Regions from separate parts of the Streptomyces sp. NPDC041068 genome, predicted to be linked through region 3. Evidence: riboswitches for the same ligand, from Rfam matches in the RefSeq annotation. Region 3 holds a riboswitch; each other region holds the start of a gene.
The links. Region 3 has a riboswitch for thiamine pyrophosphate ahead of thiC (phosphomethylpyrimidine synthase ThiC). Riboswitches for the same ligand answer to the same signal wherever they lie in the genome.
Positions count from the first base shown of each region.

Region 1: it holds a riboswitch for thiamine pyrophosphate, as region 3 does, so the genes downstream of both, AB0B50_RS35625 (thiamine ABC transporter substrate-binding protein) here and thiC (phosphomethylpyrimidine synthase ThiC) in region 3, are expected to answer to the same signal.
Region 2: it holds a riboswitch for thiamine pyrophosphate, as region 3 does, so the genes downstream of both, thiO (glycine oxidase ThiO) here and thiC (phosphomethylpyrimidine synthase ThiC) in region 3, are expected to answer to the same signal.

Region 1 covers NZ_JBEZCG010000019.1:65,002-71,701, forward strand. The annotation lists gene AB0B50_RS35610 (maleylpyruvate isomerase family mycothiol-dependent enzyme) at 1-277, opposite strand, end outside; gene AB0B50_RS35615 (ABC transporter ATP-binding protein) at 379-1,431, opposite strand; gene AB0B50_RS35620 (iron ABC transporter permease) at 1,431-3,050, opposite strand; gene AB0B50_RS35625 (thiamine ABC transporter substrate-binding protein) at 3,113-4,198, opposite strand; TPP riboswitch at 4,277-4,393, opposite strand; gene rlmN (23S rRNA (adenine(2503)-C(2))-methyltransferase RlmN) at 4,439-5,545, opposite strand; gene AB0B50_RS35635 (hypothetical protein) at 5,702-5,881, opposite strand; gene AB0B50_RS35640 (phosphatidate cytidylyltransferase) at 5,959-6,700, opposite strand, start outside.
Region 2 covers NZ_JBEZCG010000022.1:112,334-119,033, reverse strand. The annotation lists gene metF (methylenetetrahydrofolate reductase [NAD(P)H]) at 1-96, opposite strand, end outside; gene thiE (thiamine phosphate synthase) at 238-885, opposite strand; gene AB0B50_RS38165 (Rv2175c family DNA-binding protein) at 984-1,349, opposite strand; gene AB0B50_RS38160 (FAD-dependent oxidoreductase) at 1,437-2,603, opposite strand; TPP riboswitch at 2,821-2,934, shown strand; gene thiO (glycine oxidase ThiO) at 2,932-4,134, shown strand; gene thiS (sulfur carrier protein ThiS) at 4,140-4,364, shown strand; gene AB0B50_RS38145 (thiazole synthase) at 4,372-5,166, shown strand; gene pknB (Stk1 family PASTA domain-containing Ser/Thr kinase) at 5,293-6,700, shown strand, end outside.
Region 3 covers NZ_JBEZCG010000014.1:35,879-42,578, forward strand. The annotation lists gene AB0B50_RS29870 (IclR family transcriptional regulator C-terminal domain-containing protein) at 1-179, shown strand, start outside; gene AB0B50_RS29875 (SsgA family sporulation/cell division regulator) at 283-720, shown strand; gene AB0B50_RS29880 (YibE/F family protein) at 821-2,197, opposite strand; TPP riboswitch at 2,269-2,432, shown strand; gene thiC (phosphomethylpyrimidine synthase ThiC) at 2,425-4,212, shown strand; gene AB0B50_RS29890 (hypothetical protein) at 4,478-5,371, opposite strand; gene AB0B50_RS29895 (metallophosphoesterase) at 5,552-6,607, opposite strand.

The DNA.
Region 1 (6,700 bases), on a different contig from region 3:
ACCGCGCCAGCCAGGCGTCGAGCGCGGCCGGATCGTCGCCCTCGGGCCCCGCGGCCTCGGGGATGTCCTCCTCCGGGATGTCCTGCTCGGCGCGCGTCGCGACGAGACGCTCGATCCAGCGCACCGCACCGCCCATGTGCCGCACGAGCTGCGAAAGCGTCCAGTCCGGGCAGGTCGGCACGGTGACGGAGAGGTCGGCTCCGGCCAGCGTGGCCCTCAAGAGGTCGATCTGCGCGGTGACTTCGTCGCAGTAACGATCATGGCTCAGTGACGTCATGCCCGAACCCTAGATCGACCACCGACCGACGGCACCCGCGTTTCCCGGCGGGCACATCACCCGGAAACGTCCCCGGGCAAGGCCCTGCCCCCCCAGGCACCTCACCCGAGAACCACCACGTCCCCGGCGTCGAACCCGACCCCCACGGTCTCCCCGACCTCCGGCGCCTCGCGCAGCGCACACGCCGCCTCCAGGCGCGGCCCCTCCCGCGGCTGCAGATGCACGGCGACGTGCGTGCCGCGGAAGGTGCGCGCCGTCACCGCGCACGGCAGCCCCTCGTCGACGGGGACGAGCCGCACGCCGGCCGGACGCACCAGGATCTTGCGCCGCCCGGCCGGGGAACCCTCCGGCACGGGCACCTTGCCCCACGCCGTGTCCGCGACGGCGCCCGCCACCGTCGCCTCGACGACGTTGTCGAAGCCGAGGAACCGCGCGACGAACTCGTCCGCCGGGCGCTGCCAGACCTCAAGTGGCGTACCGGACTGGGCGATCCGCCCGTCCCGCATCACCACGACCCGGTCGGCGAGCGCGAAGGCCTCGCCCTGGTCGTGCGTGACGGCGAGCACGGTCGTGCCCAACTCGTCGAAGAGCTCACGCAGTTCGACCACGAGCCGCTCCCGCAGCGAGCGGTCGAGCTGCCCCAGCGGCTCGTCCAGCATCAGCAGGCGCGGCCGCGGAGCCAGCGCCCGCGCGAGCGCCACCCGCTGCTGCTCGCCGCCGGACAGCGAGGCCACCGCGCGCCGCTGCGCCTTCGGAAGCCCCACGAGCTCCAGCAACTCGGCGACACGGTCGGCCTGTTCGCCCCGCGAGGCGCCGCGCATGCGAAGGCCGAAGGCGACGTTGCCCGTCACGTCGCGCTGCGGGAAGAGCTGGTGATCCTGGAACATCAGGCCGACGCCCCGCTTGTGCGCGGGCACCCCGCGCTGATCGCGCCCGCCGAGCTGCACCTGGCCCGCGTCCAGGCCCTGCAGCCCGGCCACCACGCGCAGCAGCGTCGACTTGCCGCTGCCGCTCGGCCCGAGCACGCAGACGATCTCGTGCTCGGTGACGTCGAGGTCGACGGCGTCCAGCGCGGCCCGCCCCCCGAACCGCACCGTCGCGCCGCGAAGGCTCAGCAAGGCGTTCGCCGAGGTGTTCGCCGAGGAGGTCGCCATCAGAACTCCCCCGTGGTGCGGTCGGTCCGGATGCGTTCCAGGAGCAGCAGGGACACCGCGCACACCACCATGAGAATCGTCGAAAGGGCCATCGCCTGCCCGTAGTTGAGGTCACCGGCCCGCCCGAGCAGCCGCGCTACAGCGACCGGCAGCGTCGGGTTGTCGGGCCGCGCGATGAAGACCGTCGCCCCGAACTCGCCGAGCGACACGGCGAAGGCGAACCCCGCGGCGATGAGCAGCGCCCGCCGCACCATCGGCAGATCGACCTCCCGCCAGGCCCGCAGCGGCGAGGCCCCGAGCACGGCCGCCGCCTCCCGCAGCCGTCCGTCCACCGCGCGCAGGACGGGCAGCATGGTGCGTACGACGAAGGGCACGCCGACGAGCGCCTGGGCGAGCGGCACCAGGATCCAGGAGGACCGCAGATCCAGCGGGGGCTTGTCCAGCGTGATCAGGAACCCGAAGCCGACCGTCACCGCGGAGACTCCGAGCGGCAGCATGAGCAGCGCGTCGAAGCCACGTACGAGCCGGCCCGCGCGCCGGGTGAGCGCGGCGGCCGCAAGCCCCCCGATGACGACCGCGATGGCCGTGGCCACGACCGCGTACTGCAGGGAGTTCCAGACCGCCTCGATCGGCGGCACGAGGAAGGCACCGCCGTCCGCCGAGGTCAGCTCCTTGTAGTACGCGAATCCGAAGCCGTCCGACCCGGCGGCGCCTTCGAAGGATCGCCGGATCAGCACGCCGAGCGGCAGCAGGATCAGCACGGCGACGGTCGCGACGACCAGGCCGAGCAGCGTCCACTGCCCCGCCCCGCGCGGCCGCCGCGCCACGCTCGACGCGTCGACCAGCTTCAGCGCGCTCTCGCGCCGTCGCACCGTCCACGCGTGCACGGCAAGAATCAGCCCCACGGCCACGAACTGCACGATGGTCAGGACGGCCGCCGTCGGCAGGTCGAGCAGCTGCGCGGTCTGCCGGTAGATCTCCACTTCGAGCGTCGAGTACGCGGGTCCGCCGAGGATCTGGACGACGCCGAAGGAGGTGAAGGTGAAGAGGAAGACCATGAGCGCGGCGGCGGCCACCGCCGGGCCGAGCGCGGGCAGCGTCACCGTCCGCCAGGCCGTCCAGCGCGAGGCGCCGAGCATCCGCGCGGCCTCCTCCTGCCGCGGATCGAGCTGCGACCAGAGCCCGCCCACGGTCCGCACGACGACCGCGTAATTGAAGAAGACGTGCGCGAGCAGGATCGCCCACACGGTGGTGTCCAGGCGCACGCCCCACGCCTCGTCGAGCAGCCCGCCCCGCCCGAGCAGCGCGAGGAAGGCGGTCCCGACGACGACCGTCGGCAGCACGAACGGCACGGTGACGACGGCCCGCAGCACCTGCTTGCCGGGGAAGTCGAAGCGCGCGAAGACATACGCGCCGGGGAGCGCGATCAGCAGCGTGAGCGCGGTCGACGCGAGCGCCTGCCAGGTGGTGAACCACAGCACGTGCCGGATGTCGGACTGCCCGAGCACGTCCGTGATCCGCCCGAACTGCCAGACGCCGTCGACGTGCAGACCGCGCGCGACGATCGCCGTCACCGGGTAGGCGAAGAAGAGCGCGAAGAACGCGACGGGCACGACCATCAGGCCGAGCCGAGCCGCGCTCCCGCGCGAACGCCCCTTCACGGAGCGCCCCTTCACTTCGGTCACTTCAGTACGAGCGAGGTCCACGACTTGATCCACGGCTCACGGTTGTCGGCGATCTTCTTCGGGTCCAGGGTCTCGGGCTTGTCGACCGTCACGCCGTGCTCCGTGAACAGCTCGGGCAGCTTCGTGCCTTCGCGCACCGGGTTCACGAACATGTTCAGCGGCATGTCCTCCTGGAACTCCTTGCCCGCGAGGAAGTCGAGGAGCGCCTTGCCGCCCTTCTCGTTCTTGGCGTTGCTGAGCAGACCCGCGTACTCGACCTGGCGGAAGCAGGTGCCGGTCGCGACGCCGGTCGGCGCCTCCTTGGGCTGCGGCTTCGCGTAGAGGACCTCGACGGGCGGCGAGGAGGCGTACGAGACGACGAGCGGCCGGTCGCCCTTGGCCTTCTTGCCACCTGCGGACCCGGAGAACTCCTCGTTGTAGGCCTGCTCCCAGCCGTCGACGACCTTGACGCCGTTGTCCTTGAGCTTCTTCCAGTAGCTCTCCCAGCCCTTGTCGCCGTACTTGGCGGCGGTACCGAGCAGGAAGCCGAGACCGGGCGACGAGGTCGACGCGTTCTCGGTGACCAGCAGGTCCTTGTACTGCGGCTCGACGAGATCCTCGAAGGACTTCGGCGGCGCCAGCTTCTTGTCGGCGAAGTACTTCTTGTCGTAGTTGACGCAGATGTCACCGCTGTCGACGGGCGTGACCCGGTGCTTGTCCTGGTCCACCCGGAACCCAGGCTTGATCTTGTCCGAGCCCTTGGCCTCGTACGACTGGAAGAGCCCGTTGTCGAGCGCGCGCGAGAGCAGGGTGTTGTCGACGCCGAAGAAGACGTCGCCCTGCGGATTGTCCTTCGACAGGATCGCCTTGTTGACAGCGGCGCCCGCGTCGCCGTCCTTGAGGACCTTGACCTTGTAGCCGGACCGCCTCTCGAAGTCCTTCAGTACGTCCTTGGAGACGTTGAAGGAGTCGTGGCTGACGAGGGTGACGCTCTTGGAGTCGGTCGTCCCCGACCCGCCGTCGGAGCTGCCGCACGCGGAGACGGCGACAAGACCGATGCCCACCGCGACCGCGGTGAACGTGACCTTCTTGGTGGTGCTCACGGAAACTTCCTCCTGGGTGACCAGGAGAAGACGCGGCCCTGCGCGCGGACCGAGCGGTCCGCGCGCAGGGCGCAACAGCTTGAGTAATGACCGAACTTCCTACCCAGAATGACCTGGGCGAGGTTCAGAGGGTCTGCGGCCCACCTGTCCAAGGTGCCGCACTCTCAGCGCTGTGGCGCTCCCCTGTCGGAATATGCAGATGTGTGTACGAGGTCGTACGCCCGCCAGCGTACCCCTCGGCTACCGCTCGCTCGCGGCCAGCTGGCCGCACGCTCCGTCGATCTCCTGGCCCCGGGTGTCCCGAATGGTGACCGGCACGCCGTGGGCGGCGATGGCCTCCACGAACGCCTTCTCGTCCTCGGGCCGCGAGGCCGTCCACTTCGAGCCCGGCGTCGGGTTCAGCGGGATGAGGTTGACGTGCACCGGCTTGCCCTTGAGCAGCCGCCCGAGCCGGTCACCGCGCCAGGCCTGGTCGTTGATGTCCCTGATCAGCGCGTACTCGATGGAGAGCCGGCGCCCCGACTTGGCGGCGTACTCCCACCCCGCGTCCAGCACCTCGCGAACCTTCCACCGCGTGTTGACCGGGACGAGGGTGTCGCGCAGCTCGTCGTCCGGCGCGTGCAGCGAGATGGCGAGGCGGCACTTGAAGCCCTCGTCGGCGAACCGGTGGATGGCGGGCACGAGCCCGACCGTCGACACGGTGATCCCGCGCTGCGAGAGCCCGAGGCCGTCCGGCTCCGGGTCCGTCAGCGCGCGAATGGCGCCGACGACGCGCTTGTAGTTGGCGAGCGGCTCGCCCATGCCCATGAAGACGATGTTGGAGAGCCGCGCGGGCCCGCCCGGAATCTCACCGTCGCGCAGCGCGCGCATCCCGTCCACGATCTGGTGCACGATCTCGCCGGTCGAAAGATTCCGGTCGAGCCCGGCCTGCCCCGTGGCACAGAACGGACAGTTCATGCCACAGCCCGCCTGGGAGCTGATGCACATGGTGACCCGGTCCGGGTAGCGCATGAGCACGGACTCGACGAGCGTCCCGTCGAAGAGCCGCCAGAGGGTCTTGCGGGTGGTGTCGTCGTCACAGCTGATGTGCCGCACCACGGACATCAGATCGGGCAGCAGCGCCTCACGGAGCTTCTCGCGCGCACCGGCGGGGATGTCGGTCCACTCGGCCGGGTCGTGCGCGTACCGCGCGAAGTAGTGCTGCGAGAGCTGCTTGGCGCGGAACGGCTTCTCGCCGATGGCGGCGACGGCTTCCTTGCGCTCGGCGGGCGTGAGGTCGGCGAGGTGTCGCGGGGGCTTCTTGGCTCCGCGGGGCGCGACGAAAGTGAGTTCTCCGGGCTTAGGCATGGCACTACCAGTGTCGCAGATGACCGCGCATGCCTCTCGCGGCCGGAGATCGGGCGGCTCGGGACGCGCTCCGGCCCGGCCCGCTCGGGCGCTGCGACGGCCCGCCCACGGCCCCGCTCGGGCTCACCCGGCCCTCCGGCCCGGCCTCCTCGGCCCTCAGCCGAAGATCCCGGCGATCACCACTCCGACCCGGGAGCCGTATTCCTTCCAGCGGTGCGAGGTCCGGCAGTACAGCCGTGGCCTGCGCCGTCCGCCCTGGTCTATGAGTGTCTCGCACCACTTGCACGGTAAATCCCCGTGGTAGGTGCCGTCCTTCTCCAGCTTCGCCCGCCCCATGTCCGGGACCCTACGACAACGAGCCCCCTTCCGGTGCAGGAAGGGGGCTCGTACGACGATCCGCAGAAGGGAACTGCTCAGCCCGATCCGACGAAGACCACCAGCAGCAACCACACCACCGGCGCCGTCGGCAGCAGCGAGTCGAGGCGGTCCATGATGCCGCCGTGACCCGGCAGCAGCGTGCCCATGTCCTTGATCCCGAGGTCCCGCTTGATCATCGACTCGCCCAGGTCACCGAGCGTGGCGCTCGCCGCGACCGCGAGGCCGAGCAGCAGGCCCTGCCACCAGGTCCCGTCGTCGATCAGGAACTGCAGGCACAGCGCGCCCGCGGCCATCGCGAAGGTGACCGCGCCGACCAGGCCCTCGCGGGTCTTGCCGGGGCTGATGCGCGGCGCCAGCTTGTGTTTGCCGAAGCGCCAGCCGATCGCGTACGCACCGGTGTCGCTGACCACGGTCAGGAGCAGGAAGGTGAGCACCCGCTGAGGACCGTCGTCCGCGGTGAGCATCAGCGCCACGAACGTCGCGAGGAACGGCACGTAAAAGGCCGCGAAGACCCCGGCCGTGACGTCCTTGAGATAGCCCTCGGGAGGCTCGGTCATGCGCCACACGAGCACCGCGAGCGCGGTGAGCGCCATGGCGACCCAGGCGCCCTCGGCCCCTCGCACATACCCGGCGACGACCATCGCCGCGCCGCCCACCGCGAGCGGGACCAGCGGCGCCTTGATGCCCTTGCGTTCCTCGAGCCGGGAGGTGAGCTCCCAAAGACCGACCACGACGGCGACCGCTATGACGCCGACGAAGACGGCCTTCACGATGAAC
Region 2 (6,700 bases), on a different contig from region 3:
GGAGAACTCGAACGAGTACGTCGTCTTGCCGGTCGCGAGCATGTCGCGCACGGTGCGTGCGCGGTCAGTCCTGGTGGAAGCTGTACCTAGGGCCATACCCGCAGGTTAGCCAGGCTGCGGCGGTCGCCCAACCAGGCCTGGGAGATTTGGCCGGTTTGCCGGTTTGTTGTCCACGTATCGGACACTCCCGGGCTGTTGCTCAGACACGCGTACGCATACTCGCGCTCCGCGGGGCGCTCAGACCGTGCGGAGCCGCTTCGCGAACTCCGCAGCCGCGGCACCCGGGTCGTCGGCCTCCGTGATCGCCCGTACGACGACGACCCGGCGGGCGCCCGCTTCGAGCACCTCGTCGAGGTTGCCCGCGTCGATGCCGCCGATGGCGAACCAGGGGCGGTCCGTGCCGAGCGAGGCGGTGTAGCGGACCAGGTCGAGGCCGGGGGCGTGGCGGCCCGGCTTGGTGGGCGTGGGCCAGCAAGGCCCGGTGCAGAAGTAGTCCACGCCGTCCTGGACGGCGGCCGCGGCGGCCTCGGACTCGGCGTGCGTGGAGCGGCCGATGAGCACGTCCTCGCCGAGGACGGCGCGGGCCGCGGGGACGGGCAGGTCGCCCTGGCCGAGGTGGAGCACGTCGGCCCCGATGGCGTGCGCGACGTCCGCGCGGTCGTTCACCGCGAGGAGCTTGCCGTGCCGCCGTGCGGCGTCGGCGAAGACCTGGAGGTGCTCGAGCTCCTCGCCGGCCTCCATGCCCTTGTCCCGCAGCTGCACGATGTCGACACCGCCCGCGAGGACGGCGTCGAGGAACTCCGGAAGGTCTCCCTGCCGCTTGCGGGCGTCCACGCACAGATAGAGCCGGGCGTCGGCGAGCTGAGCGCGGTGGTCGGCAGCCATGGAGAAGTCCCCCCGTTGTCGGTGGCGCGGGGACCGCGTGGTGTCACGCGGTCCCCGCGCCGGACGATTGTGTTCAGGTCAGACGGCCAAGCGCCTGCTCAGACGGCGAGCGCCTGGGCGCGGCGCTTCACCTCCGTGCCGCGATTCTCGCTCAGTGCCTGCGCGGGGGTGCCGGGCAGGGTCGGGTCGGGGGTGAAGAGCCACTCGAGCATCTCTTCGTCGGAGAAACCGTCGTCCTTCAGGAGCGTCAGGGTGCCTGCGAGGCCCTTGACGACCTTGTCGCCGTCGATGAAGGCGGCCGGCACCTGAAGCGCGCGGTTCTCACCACGGCGCACGGCGATCAGCTGGCCCTCCTTAACCAGCTGGCGCACGCGCGTCACCTCGACATCGAGCATTTCCGCGATGTCGGGGAGGTGGAGCCAGGCAGGGACGAGAGCATCGGTCTTTGCGTCAATCTCGGTCACGTGGTCCAGCGTATCGCCGCTCGGGCGCACGGGCCGGGGCGCGGGCACTCACCCCTGCCGCGCCCGCGCTGCGCCTTCGCGCTCCTCTTACGCGTACTCCGCCTTCTTCAGCGGGATCGAGGGGTCCGCGACCTTGGCCGCGTCCAGGCGGGTGCCCGCCTCGATGAGCTTGCGGCCCTGGGCCAGGTCCCTGGGGCGGCCCACCGCGAGGACCGCCACCAGGGCGCCCTCCCGCAGCCAGCACACCGACCAGGCCATGCCCGCCGGGTCGCCGCGCCAGACCAGCTCGTCGGCCGCCGCGTGATGTCCCGCGTACTGCACGAAGCGGCCGAACTGCTCCGACCAGAAGTAGGGCACGGGGTCGTACGGCGCCGGGGTCTCGCCGATGATGTTCGCCGCCACCGTGCGCGGGCCCTGGACCGCGTTGTCCCAGTGGTGCACGAGCAGGCGCTCGCCGTACCTTCCCGAAGGGAAGGAGGAGCAGTCGCCGACCGCGTACACGTCCGGCGCCGACGTGCGCAGACGGTCGTCGGTCACGACCTCCTTGTGGGTGCCGAGCTCGATGTCGGAACCGGCCAGCCAGTCCGTGGCGGGCCGCGCCCCGATGCCGACGACGACGGCGCCCGCGGGCAGCCGGGTCCCGTCGGACAGGACCACCGTGCCCGGCTCGACGCGCTCCACGCGCGCGTGGGTGCGCAGGACGGCTCCGGAGTCCGCGTACCAACTCGCCATGGGGGCCGCGACCTCGGCGGGCAGAGCCCCGGCGAGCGGTCGTTCGGCGGCCTCGACCACGGTGACGGAACAGCCCGCCTCGCGCGCGGCGGTGGCGAACTCCGCGCCGATCCAGCCCGCCCCGACGACCACGACGTCGCGCTGCTCCGCGAGGACGGGACGCAGCCGCTCGGCGTCGTCCAGGGTGCGCAGGAGGTGGACCCCGGGGACTCCTTCGGTACCGGGCAGCCTGATCGGTTCGGCGCCGGTCGCGAGGACCAGGACGTCGTACGCGACCGGGCCCGCGCCGGTGTCCAGTTCGTGGTCGGCCGGGCGCACCCCGGTGACCTCGCGCCCCAGGCTCAGCTCGATGCCGAGCGCCTCGAAGTCGATGTCGAAGGCGGAACCCTCCGCCTTGCCGAGCAGCACCGCCTTGGACAGCGGCGGCCTGTCGTACGGCTGGTGGGGCTCCGCCCCGATGAGGGTGACCGCGCCGGTGAATCCCTGCTCGCGCAGGGCCACGGCGGTCTGCACGCCGGCCATCCCCGCGCCGACGATGACGACGTGCCGCTCCGGCTGCTTGTACCGGCCGTTCGGCCGCTGTTCGCTCTGCCTCTGCTGCTCGCTCACCCGATCACTTTAGGGCGGCGGGCACCGACGCCTTCAGGGGCCGACGAGGAGATCTCTGACACATGGTCACCGTCCGTGCCGGGACGGCTCCCCTACTGCCGCGCGGGGCGACGGGCTAGGGTGGCCGGTGCAGAGCACTCGCGGGAGCCCGGACGCACCGGGCTGAGAGGGAGGCTGGGACGGCCTCCGACCGTACGAACCTGATCCGGGTCATGCCGGCGAAGGGAGGGGCTGGACGCCCATGCATCCACGTACGACAACACCATCCGCCACCTCTGACGTCCTGGTCGTCGGAGGCGGCGTCATCGGCCTGGTCACGGCCTGGCGTGCCGCGCAGCGCGGGCTCTCCGTGGCGGTCGTGGACCCCGCACCGGGCGGCGGCGCGGCGCAGGTCGCCGCGGGCATGCTGGCCGCCGTCACCGAACTGCACTACGGCGAGCAGACACTGCTCGGCATCAACCTCGAATCCGCCCGCCGTTATCCCGCCTTCGCCGCCGAGCTGGCCGAGGCGAGCGGGCGCGACCTCGGCTACCGCGCGTGCGGCACGCTCGCGGTGGCGCTCGACGCGGACGACCGCGCCCACCTGCGCGAGCTGCACGCCCTGCAGCGCCGCTCGGGGCTCGAGTCCGAGTGGCTGAGCGGGCGCGAGTGCCGGCGCCTTGAGCCGATGCTCGCGCCGGGGGTGCGCGGCGGGCTCCGGGTCGACGGCGACCACCAGATCGACCCGCGCAGGCTCGCGGCGGCGCTCCTGGTCGCCTGCGAGCGGGCGGGCGTGGTCTTCCACCGCGCCTGGGCCGAGCGGCTCTCGGTCGTACGCGAGCGGGCGCGCGGCATCGTTCTCGCGGACGGCACCGGGCTGGACGCGGGGCAGACCGTGCTCGCGGCGGGCAGTCTCAGCGGGCGCCTCGCGGGCGTCCCCGACGACGTCCTGCCGCCCGTGCGCCCCGTGAAGGGACAGGTGCTGCGCCTGACGGTGCCGAAGCCGTACGCGCCGTTCCTGAGCCGCACCGTGCGCGCGGTCGTGCGCGGCAGCCACGTCTACCTGGTGCCGCGCGAGAACGGCGAGCTCGTCGTCGGCGCGACCAGCGAGGAGCTCGGCTGGGACACCACGGTCACCGCGGGCGGCGTGTACGAACTCCTGCGGGACGCCCATGAACTCGTGCCCGGCATCACGGAACTGCCGCTCACCGAGACCCGCGCCGGTCTGCGCCCCGGCTCCCCCGACAACGCGCCGCTGCTCGGCCCGACCCGGCTCGACGGGCTCCAGCTGGCCACCGGGCACTACCGCAACGGCGTCCTCCTGACGCCCCTCACCGGCGACGTCATGGCGCACGCGCTGACCACGGGCGAACTGCCGGACGAGGCGCTTGCGTTCACCCCGCGCCGCTTCGCCGACGCCTCTCTCGTATCCCCCACGCAGTCCCTCACGGAGCAGCCCGTATGAGCACTATGAGCACGTCCTCCGCCGCTTCCGTCAACGTCTCCGTCAATGGGGAGGCACGCGACGTGGCCTTCGGCACCACGCTCGAAGCCCTCGTGGCCACCCTCACCGCGGCCCACTCCGGTGTCGCCGCCGCCCTCAACGAAACCGTCGTCCCGCGCGCGCAGTGGCCCACCACGACGCTCGCCGCTGGCGACCGCGTCGAAGTACTCACCGCCGTCCAGGGAGGCTGAACCGACCATGGCAGACGACCCCTTCCTCATCGGCGGGCTCTCCCTCTCCTCGCGCCTGATCATGGGTACGGGCGGGGCGCCGAGCCTCGACGTCCTGGAGCGCTCCCTCGTCGCGTCCGGCACGGAGCTGACGACGGTCGCGATGCGCCGCCTGGACCCGGGTGTGCAGGGCTCCGTGCTCTCCGTCCTGGACCGGCTCGGCATCCGTGTGCTGCCCAACACGGCGGGCTGCTTCACCGCGGGCGAGGCCGTCCTCACCGCCCGCCTGGCGCGCGAGGCGCTCGGCACGGACCTGGTGAAGCTGGAGGTGATCGCCGACGAGCGCACCCTGCTGCCCGACCCGATCGAGCTCCTGGACGCCGCCGAGACCCTGATCGACGACGGGTTCACGGTCCTTCCGTACACGAACGACGACCCGGTGCTCGCCCGGAAGCTGGAGGACGTGGGGTGCGCGGCGATCATGCCGCTCGGCTCCCCCATCGGCTCCGGGCTCGGCATCCGCAACCCGCACAACTTCCAGCTGATCGTGGAGCACGCGCGCGTGCCGGTGATCCTGGACGCGGGCGCGGGCACGGCGTCCGACGCGGTGCTCGCGATGGAGCTGGGGTGCGCGGGTGTGATGCTCGCCTCCGCGGTGACGCGGGCGCAAGAGCCGGTCCTGATGGCGGAGGCCATGCGGCACGGGGTCGAGGCGGGGCGCCTCGCGCACCGGGCCGGGCGGATCCCGCGGCGGCACTTCGCGGAGGCGTCTTCCCCCGCGGAGGGCTTGGCCAGGCTGGACCCGGAGCGGCCGGCGTTCTGAGGGGTCCGACTCCCGGGCCCCGCCTGCCCCGCCTGCCCCGGGGCCCTGTTACAGCTCGGCTGCAGTACGGCTGTGAATCCCCCCGGACGGGATGGGCTGTCGGCGTCGGCTCGTAGACTCCCCTCCGTGGACACGACCCTTCAGGACCCCCTCGTCGGGCAGCTGCTCGACAGCCGTTACCGGATCGACGGACGCATCGCGGTCGGCGGGATGGCCACGGTCTACCGGGCCGTGGACACCCGCCTCGACCGCGTGCTCGCGCTCAAGGTCATGCACCCGACGCTCGCGGCCGACGCCTCCTTCGTCGACCGCTTCATCCGCGAGGCCAAGTCGGTGGCGCGCCTCTCCCACCCGAACGTGGTCGGCGTCTTCGACCAGGGCACCGACGGGTCGTACGTCTACCTCGCGATGGAGTACATCGCGGGCTGCACCCTGCGCGACGTCCTGCGCGAGCGGGGCGCCCTGCAGCCCCGGGCCGCGCTCGACATCCTGGAGCCGGTCCTGGCCGCGCTCGGCGCCGCGCACCGCGCCGGGTTCGTGCACCGCGACATGAAGCCGGAGAACGTCCTCATAGGGGACGACGGCCGGGTGAAGGTCGCCGACTTCGGGCTCGTGCGCGCGGTGGACACCGTCACGAACACGACGGGCACCGTCCTCGGCACCGTCTCCTACCTCGCTCCCGAGCAGATCGAGCACGGCACGGCGGACACCCGCGTGGACGTGTACGCGTGCGGTGTCGTCCTCTACGAGATGCTGACCGGCGGCAAGCCGCACTCCGGCGACTCCCCGGCCCAGGTCCTCTACCAGCACCTCAACGAAGACGTGCCGCCCCCGTCGGCGGCCGTCCCCGGGCTCCCCTTCGAGCTGGACGAGCTGGTCGCCTCCGCCACCGCGCGCACCCCGGACGTCCGCCCCTACGACGCCGTGGCGCTCCTCGCCCAGCTCAGGGAGGCGCGAGCCGCGCTGACCGAGGCGCAGCTCGACGCGGTGCCTCCGCAGGCGCACGCGACCGGGCACGACAACGCCGAGGACCGCACGAGCGTGATCCCGCGCGCGGTGCGTTCCGTCCAGCTCTCGCTGCCCACCGAGGGCGAGCAGGGCGGGCAGAGCGGCCAGGACGCCCTGAACCGCACCAGCGTCCTCGCGACCCCGCCGCCCGGACCGCCTCCCGCGCCCCGGGCCTCCCGTCGGCGCTTCGACCCGCGCCGGCGCACGGTCGCGCTGATAGCCGCCGTCCTGCTCGTTCTCGGCGTCGGCACCGGCGTCTGGTACATCAACTCCGGCCAGTTCACGAAGGTCCCGCCGCTCCTGGCGAAGACCGAGGCACAGGCGAAGCAGCGGCTCGACGAGGCCGGGCTCGACGTGCAGGACATCAAGCGCGAGTACAGCGACACGGACAAGCGCGGCACGGTCATGGGCAGCGACCCCGCCGCGGGCGACCGCATCCGGCACAACGGCAAGGTGACGCTGACCGTCTCGCTGGGCCCGGAGACCGTGAAGGTCCCGGACGTGAAGAACATCCCGCTGGCCACGG
Region 3 (6,700 bases):
AGGAGTACGCCCTCGGGACGGTCTGCGCGGCGATTCCGATCACGGCCGGGGACACCGCGGCGACCATGGCCATTTCTGTTCCCGCCTATCAGGCCGACCGGCTGCTGCCCGCGGCCGAGAGGCTGCAGCGCGAGATCGGAAAGCTACTAGGGACACTCGCCTTCTCTATCAGCATCTGAAAACTCACTCCTTGTGATCTGGTGTGTACGTTAAGCAAGATGCCAGGAGTGTCAGGGAGTTGGTTCCTGGCCAAGTGAGGGCTAAGCGACGGGGTAGGGCGCGATGGGCGAGTCGGTTCAGGCAGAGGTCATGATGAGCTTCCTTGTTTCCGAGGAGCTGTCGTTTCGTATCCCGGTGGAGTTGCGCTACGAGATCGACGATCCCTATGCCGTGCGGCTGACATTCCATCTGCCCGGCGATGCCCCGGTGACGTGGGCCTTCGGGCGGGAGTTGCTGATCGACGGGGTCGGCAGGCCGTGCGGGGACGGGGACGTGCGCATCGAGCCCACCGATCCCGATCTGCTCGACGAGGCCCTGATCAGGCTTCAGGTCGGCGGGGACCAGGCGCTGTTCCGGGTGGGCATTCCGCCGCTGCTTGCCTTCCTCGACCGTACGGACAAGCTGGTGCCGCTCGGGCAGGAGCGGGCGCTCGCCGACTTCGACACGCATCTCGACGAGGCGCTCCACCGGATCCTCGCGGAGGAGCAGAACGCGGGCTGACCCCTGAGGCCAACGGGCCGATGGGGATGGCAGATTGGTGCATTTCGTGGCACGCCGGGAGAGGTCTCACGGTTGGGAGCGACCCCGCGTGTGCCCGCCGTCAGGCCTTGCGGCGGCGGCCCCTTCCCCCGCGTGAAGGGCGAGCCACCGGGGCTGCCGGACCCGGCGAGCGGTCGGCGGACACCACCAGGGCGGCGAGCGCGGTTGTCACCGGCACCGAGGCGACCAGGCCGATCGAGCCGATCAGGGTGCGCACGATCTCCTCGGCGACCAACTCGCTGTTGGCCACGGTGCCCACGCTGGACTGCGCGATCGAGAAGAGCAGCAGCAGGGGCAGCGCGGCGCCCGCGTAGGCGAGGACGAGGGTGTTGACGACCGAGGCGATGTGGTCGCGCCCGATGCGGATGCCGGCGCGGTACAGGCCGCGCCAGCCCATCGTCGGGTTGGCCTGGTGCAGCTCCCAGACCGCGGAGGTCTGCGTGACCGTCACGTCGTCGAGTACGCCGAGCGAGCCGATGATGACGCCCGCGAGCAGCAGGCCGCTCATGTCGATGGACGGATACAGGCCGTGGATGAGGCCGGTGTTGTCGTCCGTGTTGCCGGTCAGCGCCGCCCAGCCGATGAACAGCGAACCGAGCAGACCGATCAGCAGCAGCGAGATCAGTGTGCCGAGCACCGCGACCGAGGTGCGGGCGGTGAGGCCATGGCAGAGATAGAGCGCGATCAGCATGATGGCGCTCGCCCCGATCACCGCCACGACCAGGGGGTTCGAGCCCTGCAGGATCGCCGGCAGGATGAAGAAGGTCAGCACCAGGAAGCTGATGGCGAGCGCGACCAGGGCCATCACACCGCGCAGCCGTCCCACCACGACGACGGCGAGCGCGAAGATGCCGGCGAGCAGCGCCATCGGGACCTTGCGGTTCACATCGGTGACCGAGTACTGCAGCGACTCGGGTGCCTTGGGCTCGTAGGCGACCACCACCTGCTGGCCCTCGTGGAGTTGCCGGGGCGAGTCCGGCTGGATGATCTCGATGAAGGTGCGGCCCTTGTCCTTGCCGCTGGTCACCTCGATCGTCGCCTTCTTGCAGGTGCCCTCGGCGCGGGACTGCGCGGACTGGCCCTCGGCGGTGGAGGTGTCGCCGTTCGGCGGGGTCTGCGAGGCGTTGAGGTCCTTGCAGGGCAGCTCCTGCACCTTCGTGACCTTCGCCGACTGCATCTGCCGGTCGAAGCCGACGCCGGTCCGCTCGTGCGCGGGTGTGCCGCCGGGCCAGAAGACCATGAGCCCCACGACCACCGCGGTGGCGAAAGGAATCAGCACCGCGGCGATGACTTTGCGCAGATGCTTGGAGACGGGCGCGGCGGGGCCGTGGCTGTGCGAGTGCCCGTGGCCTCCGCCACCACCTCCGTGACCGTGTCCATGGGGGTCGGGAGGCGGCGGCTGCGAGGGCGGCGGAGGCGGCGGCTCTGTGGTGGTCACTGCCCGATCATCGCAAGAACGGAGGGGGCCCTCTGTTCAGCGCGCCCGACATGACGCTAGCGTGGAGCCACCTTTGCAATCGCGGGAGCTCGGAGCACCGGGCTGAGAGGGCGCTGACCTCCGTAGAAATCGGTACGAAGCGACACGAGTCGTGGAAGCCGTGCGGAATCCGCTGCGTCGACCGCCGAACCTGTTACCGGGTAATGCCGGCGTAGGGAGTAGGTCTCATGACCACATCGGACGCACGCACGCCTGCCTCAAGCACGCCCGAGGGCGCGGAGGCCGGGAAGTCCATCGGCTGGCACAAGGCGTACGTCGAGGGTTCGCGCCCCGACCTGCGCGTGCCGGTCCGCCAGGTGCACCTCACCAACGGCAAGTCCGTCACGCTGTACGACACCTCGGGTCCCTACACGGACCCGTCGGCCGAGACCGACGTCCGCCGCGGCCTGCCGCCGCTGCGGGAGAACTGGATCATCGCCCGCGGCGACACCGAGGAGTACGTGGGCCGTCCGCCCCGCCCCGAGGACGACGGCATCAAGCACACCTCGCCGCGCGGCGGGCTCAAGAACCTCGACGCGGTCTTCCCCGGCCGCCCGCGCCAGCCGCGCCGCGCCCGCGCGGGCCAGGCGGTGACGCAGCTCGCGTACGCCCGCCGCGGCGAGATCACGCCCGAGATGGAGTTCATCGGGATCCGGGAGAACATCGACCCCGAGATCGTGCGCGCCGAGGTCGCCGCGGGCCGTGCGGTCATCCCGGCCAACGTCAACCACCCGGAGATCGAGCCGATGATCATCGGCAAGAAGTTCCTGGTGAAGGTGAACGCCAACATCGGCAATTCCGCGGTCACTTCCTCCATCGAGGAGGAGGTGGACAAGATGACATGGGCGACCAAGTGGGGCGCCGACACGGTCATGGACCTCTCCACCGGCCGCAACATCCACACCACCCGCGAGTGGGTCCTGCGCAACTCCCCCGTCCCGATCGGCACCGTCCCCCTCTACCAGGCCCTGGAGAAGGTCGACGGCAAGGCCGAGGAGCTGACCTGGGAGATCTACAAGGACACGGTCATCGAGCAGGCCGAGCAGGGCGTGGACTACATGACGGTGCACGCGGGCGTGCGCCTTCCGTATGTCCCGCTCACCGCGCGCCGCAAGACCGGCATCGTCTCGCGCGGCGGTTCGATCATGGCCGCCTGGTGCCTCGCGCACCACAAGGAGAGCTTCCTGTACGAGCACTTCGAGGAGCTCTGCGAGATCCTCGCGGCGTACGACGTGACGTACTCGCTCGGCGACGGCCTGCGGCCCGGATCGATCGCGGACGCCAACGACGAGGCGCAGTTCGCGGAGCTCAGGACCCTCGGCGAGCTCAACACCATCGCCAAGCGGCACAACGTACAGACCATGATCGAGGGCCCGGGGCATGTCCCGATGCACAAGATCAAGGAGAACATCGACCTCCAGCAGGAGATCTGCGAGGAGGCGCCGTTCTACACGCTCGGCCCGCTGACCACGGACATCGCGCCCGCCTACGACCACATCACCTCCGGCATCGGCGCCGCGATGATCGGCTGGTGGGGCACGGCGATGCTCTGCTACGTCACGCCCAAGGAGCACCTGGGCCTGCCGAACAGGGATGACGTCAAGACGGGCGTGATCACGTACAAGATCGCGGCGCACGCCGCCGACCTTGCCAAGGGGCACCCCGGCGCGCAGGACTGGGACGACGCGCTCTCGGACGCGCGCTTCGAGTTCCGCTGGGAGGACCAGTTCAATCTGGCCCTCGACCCGGTCACGGCACGGGAGTTCCACGACGAGACGCTGCCGGCCGAGCCCGCGAAGACGGCGCACTTCTGCTCGATGTGCGGGCCGAAGTTCTGCTCGATGAAGATCTCCCAGGACATCCGCCGCGAGCACGGCGGGGATCTGGCCGCCGACGACATCGAGGCGGGCATGGAGCAGAAGTCCAAGGAGTTCGCGGCCGCGGGAAACCGGGTCTATCTGCCGATCGCCGACTGATCCAGGACTCGCCGACTGATCCAGGGCCGCGATCGCCACCGCGCGGGGGCAAGGCCGTGCACCGGTTCCCGACCGGTCACTGCCCTGCTCCCGTACCGCGCGAGGGCCGGCTTTCGCGCTTCCAGGGCCATGAGGGCATGACGAACCGCCCACCTGGCCCTACGCCTCCCATGCGCGCCGCCGCTCGTCGACAGCGGCGCGTCGAGGCGAAGTCGAACCCCGTCGTCCGGGACCCCGTCGTCCGGGACCCCGGGTCCGGAGCCCGTTACTCCGGCTTGTGGTCGGGCCCGCCGAAGTCCGGGCTGGAGAAGTCCGGGCTCGAGAAGCTCGGCCGCGGACCCGCCGTCGGGCCGCCGTCCGGGCTGCTGAATCCCGGCCTGTGGTAGCCGAGTTGAGGCATGCGGCCGTTGCCGCCGTGCCCCCCGGACCCCGATGACGGCGTACGGGCGGCGGGAGCCCCGCCCGGTTCCGTCAGGGCTTCCCGCAGGAACGGCACGACGCCCCGCTCGAGGAGCGCCCGGCCCCAGGCTTCCCTGGCGCGGGACACTTCCTCATGCCGCTCGCCGTGCAGTCCTGCCTGGAGCGAGGTGGCGCCGTTGCGCAGGGCGGTCAGGAGAAGCCCGACCGCGGCGACCAGGATGCCCCCGGCGGTGAGCGCGCCGAACAGCCATCCCGCGGTGAGCAGGGTGTTCGCGAAGGCGGGCTCGGGGTTGAGCATCTTCAGGATGTAGCCGACGAGCAGGAAGATCGCGGCTGCCGTCCCCGCGAGGACGGGTGCGAGGACCGCGACGACGGCGATCGCGCCGGCTCCCGCTGCCGCCGGTTCGGCGACCTCGCCCATCGTGGTGGCGAGGCTGACGCCGCCGGAGCCCGACTCCGCGGCGCTCTGTCCGCTCCCTTCGCGGATCGATGTGGACGTCGGTCGAGGTTCGCGCAACTCCTCGCGAACCTTCACGTAGTGCGCGTATTCGGCCGAGGCAGCGGCCGTGATCAGTGCTGTCGCGTTCAGGGCCATGGTGCGCAGTTGTTCGGTGTTGAGCCGCTGGCCCACTGCGGCGAGTTCGGGACGGTCAGGTGCGGTGCGCAGCGCCTCATCGAGGATCCGCTCGTACTCGGGGCGGTCCTCATTGAGCAGGTGTGGAGCGCTGTTCATGTGCATCCCCCGATGCTCCGTAGGGCTAAGGCTCGCATGGCTACGAGCCGTCGGGCAGAAACGGAGGGGAGCCTGCTACGGATAAGCCGATGGTAGAGCCGTGACGGCACGCGGTGACAGGGGGTTTCCAGAAATTGCCCCCCTGGCCAGCGTGATCCTGTAATGGACCGCCTGCCCAGTGAACGCTCAGATACCCAGGGGGAGTTGCTGGACCAGTAGCTTTCCGGCCATGGTCACTCCGCCGTCCATGGCGATGGCCAGACCGTCGGCGTAGACGTGCGGGCCCTCGATGACCGGACCGCCGCCGTCCGACTCGTCCTCGGAGCCGACGTCGCCCAGGAGGTACGGGATGGGGCTGTGGCCATGGACGATGCGCGTGCCGCCGTACATGTCGAGGAGCTCGCGCACGGCCGAGGGGCCCGACTCGTCGCGGAAGGCGAAGCGCTTGGTGAACTTGCGGAAGAGGTCCCAGCACTCGTCGGCGTCGTTGCGCGTGAGTGTCTCCCGGATGGTGTCGTTCACCGCCTCGATCGAGTCACCGTAATCCAGATAGGCGGTCGTGTCGGAGTGCACGAGGAGATGACCGTCGGCCTCCTCCATCGCGTCCAGGCGGGCCATCCACTGGAGATGGTGGTCCTCCAGGCGCTCCATGTCGGTCTTCTGGCCGCCGTTCAGGAGCCAGGCGGCCTGGAAGGTGGCGGTGCCCGCGCCGGAGTTGACGGGGGTGTCGCCGAAGCGCTTGGCGCCGAGCAGGAGCAGCTCGTGGTTGCCCATGAGCGCCTTGCAGTAGCCGCCGGCGGCCGCCGCCTCCGCGGAGAGGCGCATCACGAGGTCGATGACGCCGATGCCGTCGGGCCCGCGGTCCGTGAAGTCGCCGAGGAACCACAGGCGCGCGTTGCCCGCGGACCAGCTGCCGTCGGCGTCGATCAGGCCCTGCTCCTGGAGGGCCGCGACGAGCTCGTCCAGATAGCCGTGGACGTCGCCCACGACGTACAGCGGGCCGTGCTCGTCGCTCGGCCGCGGCTGCGGGGGCTCCGGCATGACCTGCACCTGCACGGTGTCGCCGCGGTTGATGACGGGCAGGTCGCGCTGGGTGGGGGTGTAGCCGTCGTCCGGCAGTTCACCGGGCGCCCCGGGGCTCGCCGCGGCGGGACCGGTCGTCTCATGGACGTACGCCGGTACGCGGAAGTCGCGCAGCGTCGCCGTCCGCACATCGGGTCCCTGACCGGCCCCCTGAGTCATCGACCCCTCCACCACCATTGCGCCGCATCTGCACCGAGATCGGACTGCCTGGTCGCAGCGGCCCGCGGTGTCGTCCGCCCATCATAGGAATGC